Regions from separate parts of the Pectobacterium nicotianae genome, predicted to be linked through region 1. Evidence: predicted binding sites of a transcription regulator. Region 1 holds the regulator's gene; the other holds the start of a gene.

Region 1 (3,511 bases):
ATAGAAATCGACCCACAGACACAGGCCGTGGTCGATACGGTCGAGCGCGTGTTGGCTAGCAAGCACGCGAGCGAGCTCGGCAAGGAAGAGTAATTCCTACGTTGCGCATTCTGGTAAACCGGACGAGTAATATCGTCCGGTTTCTCTTTTCAGTCAGCACACGACTTTCTGTCAACACACAATGTTGTCAGCGCGCAACGCGCAATCCACCGTCGACCCCATCCGTGCTGAACAAGACCTGCCAGAGCTGAAGTTCTCTTGCTCTGAAAGCCCCAGCACAAAAGTTAAGATAGTAACTGAACATCCGGCGGAAGCGGGCGGTGTAGCGTGTGGAAAGCCGTGGCCAGTTCTGCTGAAAGCGAGTGTGCCAGGCCATTAAGGTACGATCGTAATCAGCACCGAAATTATGCCAGTCTTCCATCACCAAATAAGGCTCGCTTGCCTGCGCAATATGCTGTACGGAGGGAATACAGCCGTTGGGGAAGATGTATTTATGAATCCAGGGATCGATGTGCGGATTGGTCTTATTGGCCCCGATGGTATGTAGCAGAAACAGCCCATCGGGTTTTAGATTACGCCGCACGACGCGGAAATAATTGTCATAGTTGCGTGGCCCGACGTGTTCAAACATGCCAACTGACACCACGCGATCGAATTGCCGATCGAGATCACGGTAATCCTGTAATTCAATGGTGACGTTCAGATTCTGACAACGTCGCTGTGCCAGCACCTGTTGCTCTCTGGAAATAGTGATGCCGTACACTGAGACGCCGTAGTGGCGTGCCGCGAATTCGGCCAACCCGCCCCAGCCACAGCCGATATCCAGCAGAGTCATCCCTGATGTTAACTGGAGCTTTTCGCAGATCATGGCAAGTTTATCTTCCTGCGCCTGTTCCAGCGTCTGTGCCTGTTTCCAATAGGCGCAGGAGTATTGCATATAGGGATCCAGCATCAAGGTAAAGAGGTCGTTACCTAAATCGTAATGCGCTTTACCGACAACCTGAGCACGTCGGCGGGATTGTAAATTCGTGACGCGGGAGAGGGCGACGCGCGTCAGGTCGTGCAGACGGCGGGGCAGCCTGGCCTCTAACCCCGCACGCAGGACGCGATGGGAAAACATATCCAGCCGTTCACATTCCCACCACTCATCCATGTAGCTTTCTCCCAGCCCCAGCGATCCCTCACGCAGGATACGTTTAAAGAAATTGGGGTTGGTCACGCGGATGTCAAAAGGGCGAGTGCCGTTGATGGTGATATCCGCGGTGGCCAGCATGTCTTGCACGATGTGGAACCAGGGCGCGGTATTAGGATCCCATTCTTCTGTATAAGGTAAACCCATCATGTCTCCTTAACTTTATGTAAAAGTATCGTAAAACATACCTGGACAACACTTATCGCAGCCGAGATCTCGGCTGTCACCAGAGAAAATGAAACACGGTGTTAAATTGAAAACTGCTTCAGCCAGCATACAAGAGAATTGGCTGAAGCAGGGAGGGGAAGCAGCAGGAATAAGAAAATCGGCTGTACAGAATGGCTGCGGCTAGCGGCGATAGTCGAGGTAGGGGCCGTCTGCAACCGAGCGGCGTTCAATCAACGTCGGGTGCACTTCAATGACGTGTGCATCTTCCCGCTTACTGGTAATGCGATCCAGCAGCATTGCGAAAGCGGACTGACCCAGACGCTCCTTTGGCTGGTGGATGGTCGTCAGCGCAGGCGTAAAGAAACGCGCGTGGCGCACGTTGTCATAACCGATCACCGAAATATCCTGCGGCACACGCAGACCCAATTCGTCAGCCGCACAGATAGCCCCCATCGCCATAATATCGCCGCCGCAGAATACGGCCGTTGGACGCTGTTTCTGTGCGAGGATCTGATGCATGGCTTTATAGCCGGATTCCGGTTCGAAATCGCCTCGAACTACCCATTCGTCGCGTACGGTGATGTCGGCTTCCTTCAATGCTTTCAAAAAGCCGAGGTAGCGCCCGCTGCCGGTGTTGCGTTCTTGAGTGCCGGGGATGGCGCCGATATCCCGATGGCCGCGTTCAATCAGGTAGCGACCAGCCATATAACCGCCTTCAAAGGCGTTATCGATAATCGTATCGGTAAAATCGCTGTGCATCTGTCCCCAGTCCATCACGACCATCGGAATGCTGCGATAATCTTCCAACATCGACAACAGCTCTGGTGGGTATTCAGCGCACATTACCAACAGGCCATCGACGCGTTTTTGCGCCAGCATGGAAAGATAGGCTCGCTGTTTGCCGATGTCGTTATGTGAATTACACAGCACCAGCGTGTAGCCTTTGGCATAGCAGCTGTTTTCAACGGCTTCAATGATCTCGGCAAAATAGGGGGCTTCGCTGGATGTGGCCAGCAAACCGATAGATTTGGTGTGATTAACTTTGAGGCTGCGGGCGACGGCGCTGGGCGAATAGTGCAATTCTTTGATTGCCGCCCTGACGGCTGCCTTAGTCTCTTCGGCGACGAAACGTGTTTTATTGATCACGTGCGATACGGTTGTGGTGGAAACGCCAGCACGTTTTGCCACATCTTTAATCGTTGCCATCTAAAAATGACTCCTGAACTTACCTGTTACAGACGTAAGTATATTGTTAATCGTTTGCCTACGTTTAATGTTCTTCTTCTAAGCTAAAAAACAGGATTTCAGAAGGAGAATGCCGAATGTTATACCGAAGGGATCTGGGTTGACGTTTTTCGACTGATACGCAGCGCTTTCATAAACAGCGGATTGTGTCCGATTTATCATGAAAGTGAAAGGGCTAATTTATACTATTAGTGATGCATTCGTCCGAGATTTTTCGCTACAATTATGAAAGAATCGTAATAACCCTATTATTTGTGGCTTTTACTACCTAAACGGGTTTGGCTGTGAACGGTGGTGTCTTTTCAGATGAAGCTTTCAGATAAAATTCGTTCGTTAATAAGGAGTAATTCATGGATACAGATCTGAAGATGTCTTTGCTGACAACTGTTGGCTCGTTGGCTGTGATCATCGCGTTTAGTTTTATTGCGGTGCTGAACTAACCGAACGGTGCCTCTGGGCGGGTTAGGTATTCAGACACGTTGATGATGCATAAAACGTGTCTGAATCGCATCTCTTCACAGCGCTTTTCTCTACTACGTACACCTGTCTCTTAACGAATCGTCTGCGGCGTCACCACGCGACGTGCGCCAACGTAGTGTTCCTGCCAATAATCTTCACTCAGCTTGCTGATACGAATATCTGAGCCTGTACGCGGCGACTGAATAAATTTCCCTTCACCCAGATAAACCCCGACGTGATCGGCTGCGCCACGATTATTGATGCGGAAGAAGACCAGATCGCCACTTTCCAGCTCGCTCTTTTTAATCGGAGCGGCGTCACGCAGGTGATACATTTCGTTTGCGGTGCGTGGAATTTGGATCTTAACGACATCTTTGTAGGCGTAATAAACCAGTCCGCTACAGTCAAATCCGGTAAAGGGAGAGGAACCGCCCCAGTGGTAAGGCT
Region 2 (3,511 bases), 2.0 Mb from region 1:
TAAAAAATATTTCCATGCTTTCCTTAGACGTACTCCTAAATCAAAAAATTCTGCCTGTTAGCGAGCAAACTGCTCTTCCATATTTAACGCATTTAGCTCGGTATGAAAATGGATTTCTGGGTGAAGAAGAAAAGTAATTACTTCTCTGATTATCACACAAGTAACATCAACCCAAAGCCAATAAAAAGGCACATAAAATCGCGTTTGGCGTCGGAAACGATAAGGAAGGGAAAGAGGAAGGAAAGACGAGGAATGACAGACCTTTTGGACGGCGCCAGAAGGTCTGTTGGAAAGGATTACAGCGCCCAGCCGCCAGCGTAGAACACCACCAGCGCGACAGCAATCACCACGGTGCCGATGTTCAGTTTACGCCATTCGCCGGAGAAAATGCGGCCTAATACCAGCGCGCCAAAGCCCAGCATGATACCGGTCACGATGTTACAGGTCAGCACGATGAATACGGCACATACCAAACCGGACATGGCATCGACGAAGTCATCAAAGTTCAGTTTGGAGACGTTGCCCAGCATCAGCAGGCCGACGTACATCAGCGCGGGGGCTGTGGCATAGCCAGGCACCAGATACGCTAACGGAGACACAAACAGCAGCAGCAGGAACAGGACACCGACAACGGTTGCCGTTAAGCCCGTTTTACCACCGGCTGCCGTACCCGCTGCGGATTCGATGTAAACCGCTGCCGGAGACGTTCCGACCAGACTGGAGAAAATGCTGCTCACGGAGTCTGCGGTCAGGGCTTTACCACCGTTGATGATTTGTCCGTCTTTATCCAGCAGGTTCGCCTGTCCGGCTACCGCGCGGATCGTACCCGTGGCATCGAACACGGCGGTCATCACCAGCGCCAGCACGCTCGGCAGAACCATCGGCTGCAATGCGCCCATGATATCCAGACTGAAGATCAGCGACGAACCGTCAGCCGCCGTCAGGCTCGGCAGCGCAAAGAAGCCAGCGTATTTTACATTCGGGTCAAAAATCAGCCCCAGAATAGAGATCGCGATGATAACCAGAAGAATACCGCCCGGTACGCGACGCTTCTCTAAACCGATAGTCGCCGCCAGCCCCAGCAGGGACATAATGACAGGGAAAGAAGTGAAATCACCCAGCGCGACTGGCAGGCCGTCAATCGGGTTTTTTACCACCAGACCGACACCGTTGGCGGCAATAATCAGCAGGAACAGACCGATACCAATCCCCGTACCATGCGCCACGCCCATCGGCAGATTACGCAAGATCCAGGAGCGGATACCCGTGACGGAAATGATGGTGAACAGCACCCCCATCAGGAAAATCGCACCCAGCGCTACAGGAATGCTGATTTGTTGCCCCAGCACCAGACTGAACGCGGTGAATGCCGTCAGCGAAATCGCACAACCAATCGCCATCGGCAGATTGGCCCACAATCCCATCAGCAGCGACCCCAGCCCGGCAACCAGACAGGTTGCAACGAACACGGCTGCCGGCGGGAAGCCGGCCTTGCCCAGCATACTCGGCACCACAATCACGGAGTAAACCATCGCCAGGAACGTCGTCAGGCCAGCTAACACTTCCTGACGCACGTTACTGCCGCGCTGTGTAATTTTGAAAAAAGCATCAAGCGAGCCTTGCGAGCCTGCCTGACGGGTGGTGTTTGACATGGTGGTATCCCCTGAAATGCCATTATTATTTAAGATCGATTCTGACGGTTCCCGCGGCCTTGTTCCGCGAACGCACCAGCATCGCTGGCGCATCATGAACCGTATAACCCCGCACGCAAACGATTAACTCGCTGGATGCAAAGCTGGAAAACGTTGCTATATCAAGACACTGCTGTATCAAAAACAGGCTGAACTAAAGCAAGCTGGATAAGACGGTGTCAGGCAATGTGAAGCGCGTGATTATCCCGCTTCACCCGCGCTTATTTCAACTGCTAATCGAGACAATTTACCTATCTCACGTCATCTGTCCGATAACGAAGCGCACAGCCAGTACAGGTAATGCTCAATCAGGCCACCCGCAGAAAATGGGTCAGTATGAAGAAAAAGCAGAAAGGGTTCTTAGACGGAAATCAAAACAGCGGTTTACTCCTCACAAACTGATCGTTCATTTTTTTGTGATTCGCATCACAAAAAAGTTGACCACCCGTATCAGTGCGAGTATTCTTAAAAACGTGAACAGCATCACAGAAAACAAATCAACTAACAACGAGGAAATGACCATGAAACTGCTGAACAAAATCATCGCTATGTTTGAAAACATCAACATCAACTTTGGTACTTTCAACCAATAATTATTTAAGAATCGTGGGGATAAAAAAGATGCGCGTTGTCCGCAAAATCAATCAAATATTAAAAGCGTTGGGCAAAACCTATCGCGGTGTTAACCCCCACGCTATCTTCCGTTAATCGTACTCAAGTACGTTAACCACCCTAAAATGGCTGCCATCCGGTAGCCATTTTTGTTTCCGGTATTCTCTGTGTTTTACGGCGCGACATACGGATGATGCTGACGCCAATGCTCGGCGATATCCTGACGGCGGCAAATCCATACTCGCTCATGCTGTTGAACGTAATCCAGAAAACGCTGTAACGCACGAAAACGGCCTGGGCGCCCTAGCAAACGACAGTGCATCCCGATGGATAGCATTTTAGGTGCGGTTTCACCTTCCTCGTAGAGCACATCAAAACTGTCTTTCAGATAGGTGAAAAACTGATCTCCGCTGTTAAACCCCTGTGGTGAGGCAAAACGCATATCATTAGCATCCAGCGTATACGGCACGATCAGATGCGGCTGCACCTCACCATTGCTTTTTTTGACTGGCATCCAGAATGGCAGATCGTCACCGTAGTAGTCGCTGTCGTACCAAAAGTTGCCGTTATCGACGACCAACTGGCGGGTATTAGGACTGTCGCGGCCGGTGTACCAGCCAAGCGGAGCCTGACCAAATAACGTCGTCAGCACAGTAATGGCTTTATGCATGTGCTCGCGTTCGGTGTCGATATCCATATGCTGGTAATGAATCCAGCGCCAGCCGTGGCTCACTACGTCATAATTAGCCAACTTGATCGCCTCGACCACGGCGGGGTTGCGCGCCAATGCCATTGCGACACCGAATACCGTCAACGGTAACCCGCGACGCTGAAACTCATTATGGATACGCCAAAAACCGGCACGTGATCCATATTCATACAGCGAATCCATCGACATATGACGATCGGCATAACTCGCCGCACCAATAATATCGGACAGAAATTGCTCGGACCCGGCGTCACCATGTAAGACGTTATTTTCCGCACCTTCCTCGTAGTTCAATACAAACTGCACGGCAATGCGTGCATTTTCAGGCCAGTTAGCATGCGGGGGCTGTCCCGCATATCCAATCAGGTCACGCGGATAATCGCTCTCAATGCCGTACATCATTGCAGCAGGTGCTGTGATCATGTCCTTTCCCTTTTTTAACGCAGCGTACTAAACATGCCGCTCAGCGGCTTGGCAATCGGGTAATCCAGATCGCCCT

The links. The regulator PurR, encoded in region 1, represses purine synthesis genes. The targets are predictions, from matches to a motif close to CANGCAAACGTTTGCNTG.
Region 2: a site for PurR is predicted at 1,765-1,782, ahead of MYB54_RS18085 (NCS2 family permease). Genes of this name have one in related genera too.

Annotation. Positions count from the first base shown of each region.
Region 1 is NZ_CP096821.1:2,086,924-2,090,434, forward strand. It holds gene MYB54_RS09440 (riboflavin synthase subunit alpha) at 1-93, shown strand, start outside; gene cfa (cyclopropane fatty acyl phospholipid synthase) at 188-1,339, opposite strand; gene purR (HTH-type transcriptional repressor PurR) at 1,541-2,566, opposite strand; gene cydH (cytochrome bd-I oxidase subunit CydH) at 2,956-3,045, shown strand; gene MYB54_RS09460 (C40 family peptidase) at 3,156-3,511, opposite strand, start outside.
Region 2 is NZ_CP096821.1:4,075,562-4,079,072, forward strand. It holds gene MYB54_RS18080 (Na+/H+ antiporter) at 1-16, opposite strand, end outside; gene MYB54_RS18085 (NCS2 family permease) at 297-1,652, opposite strand; gene MYB54_RS18090 (hypothetical protein) at 1,868-2,284, shown strand; gene puuE (allantoinase PuuE) at 2,476-3,435, opposite strand; gene MYB54_RS18100 (aspartate/glutamate racemase family protein) at 3,450-3,511, opposite strand, start outside.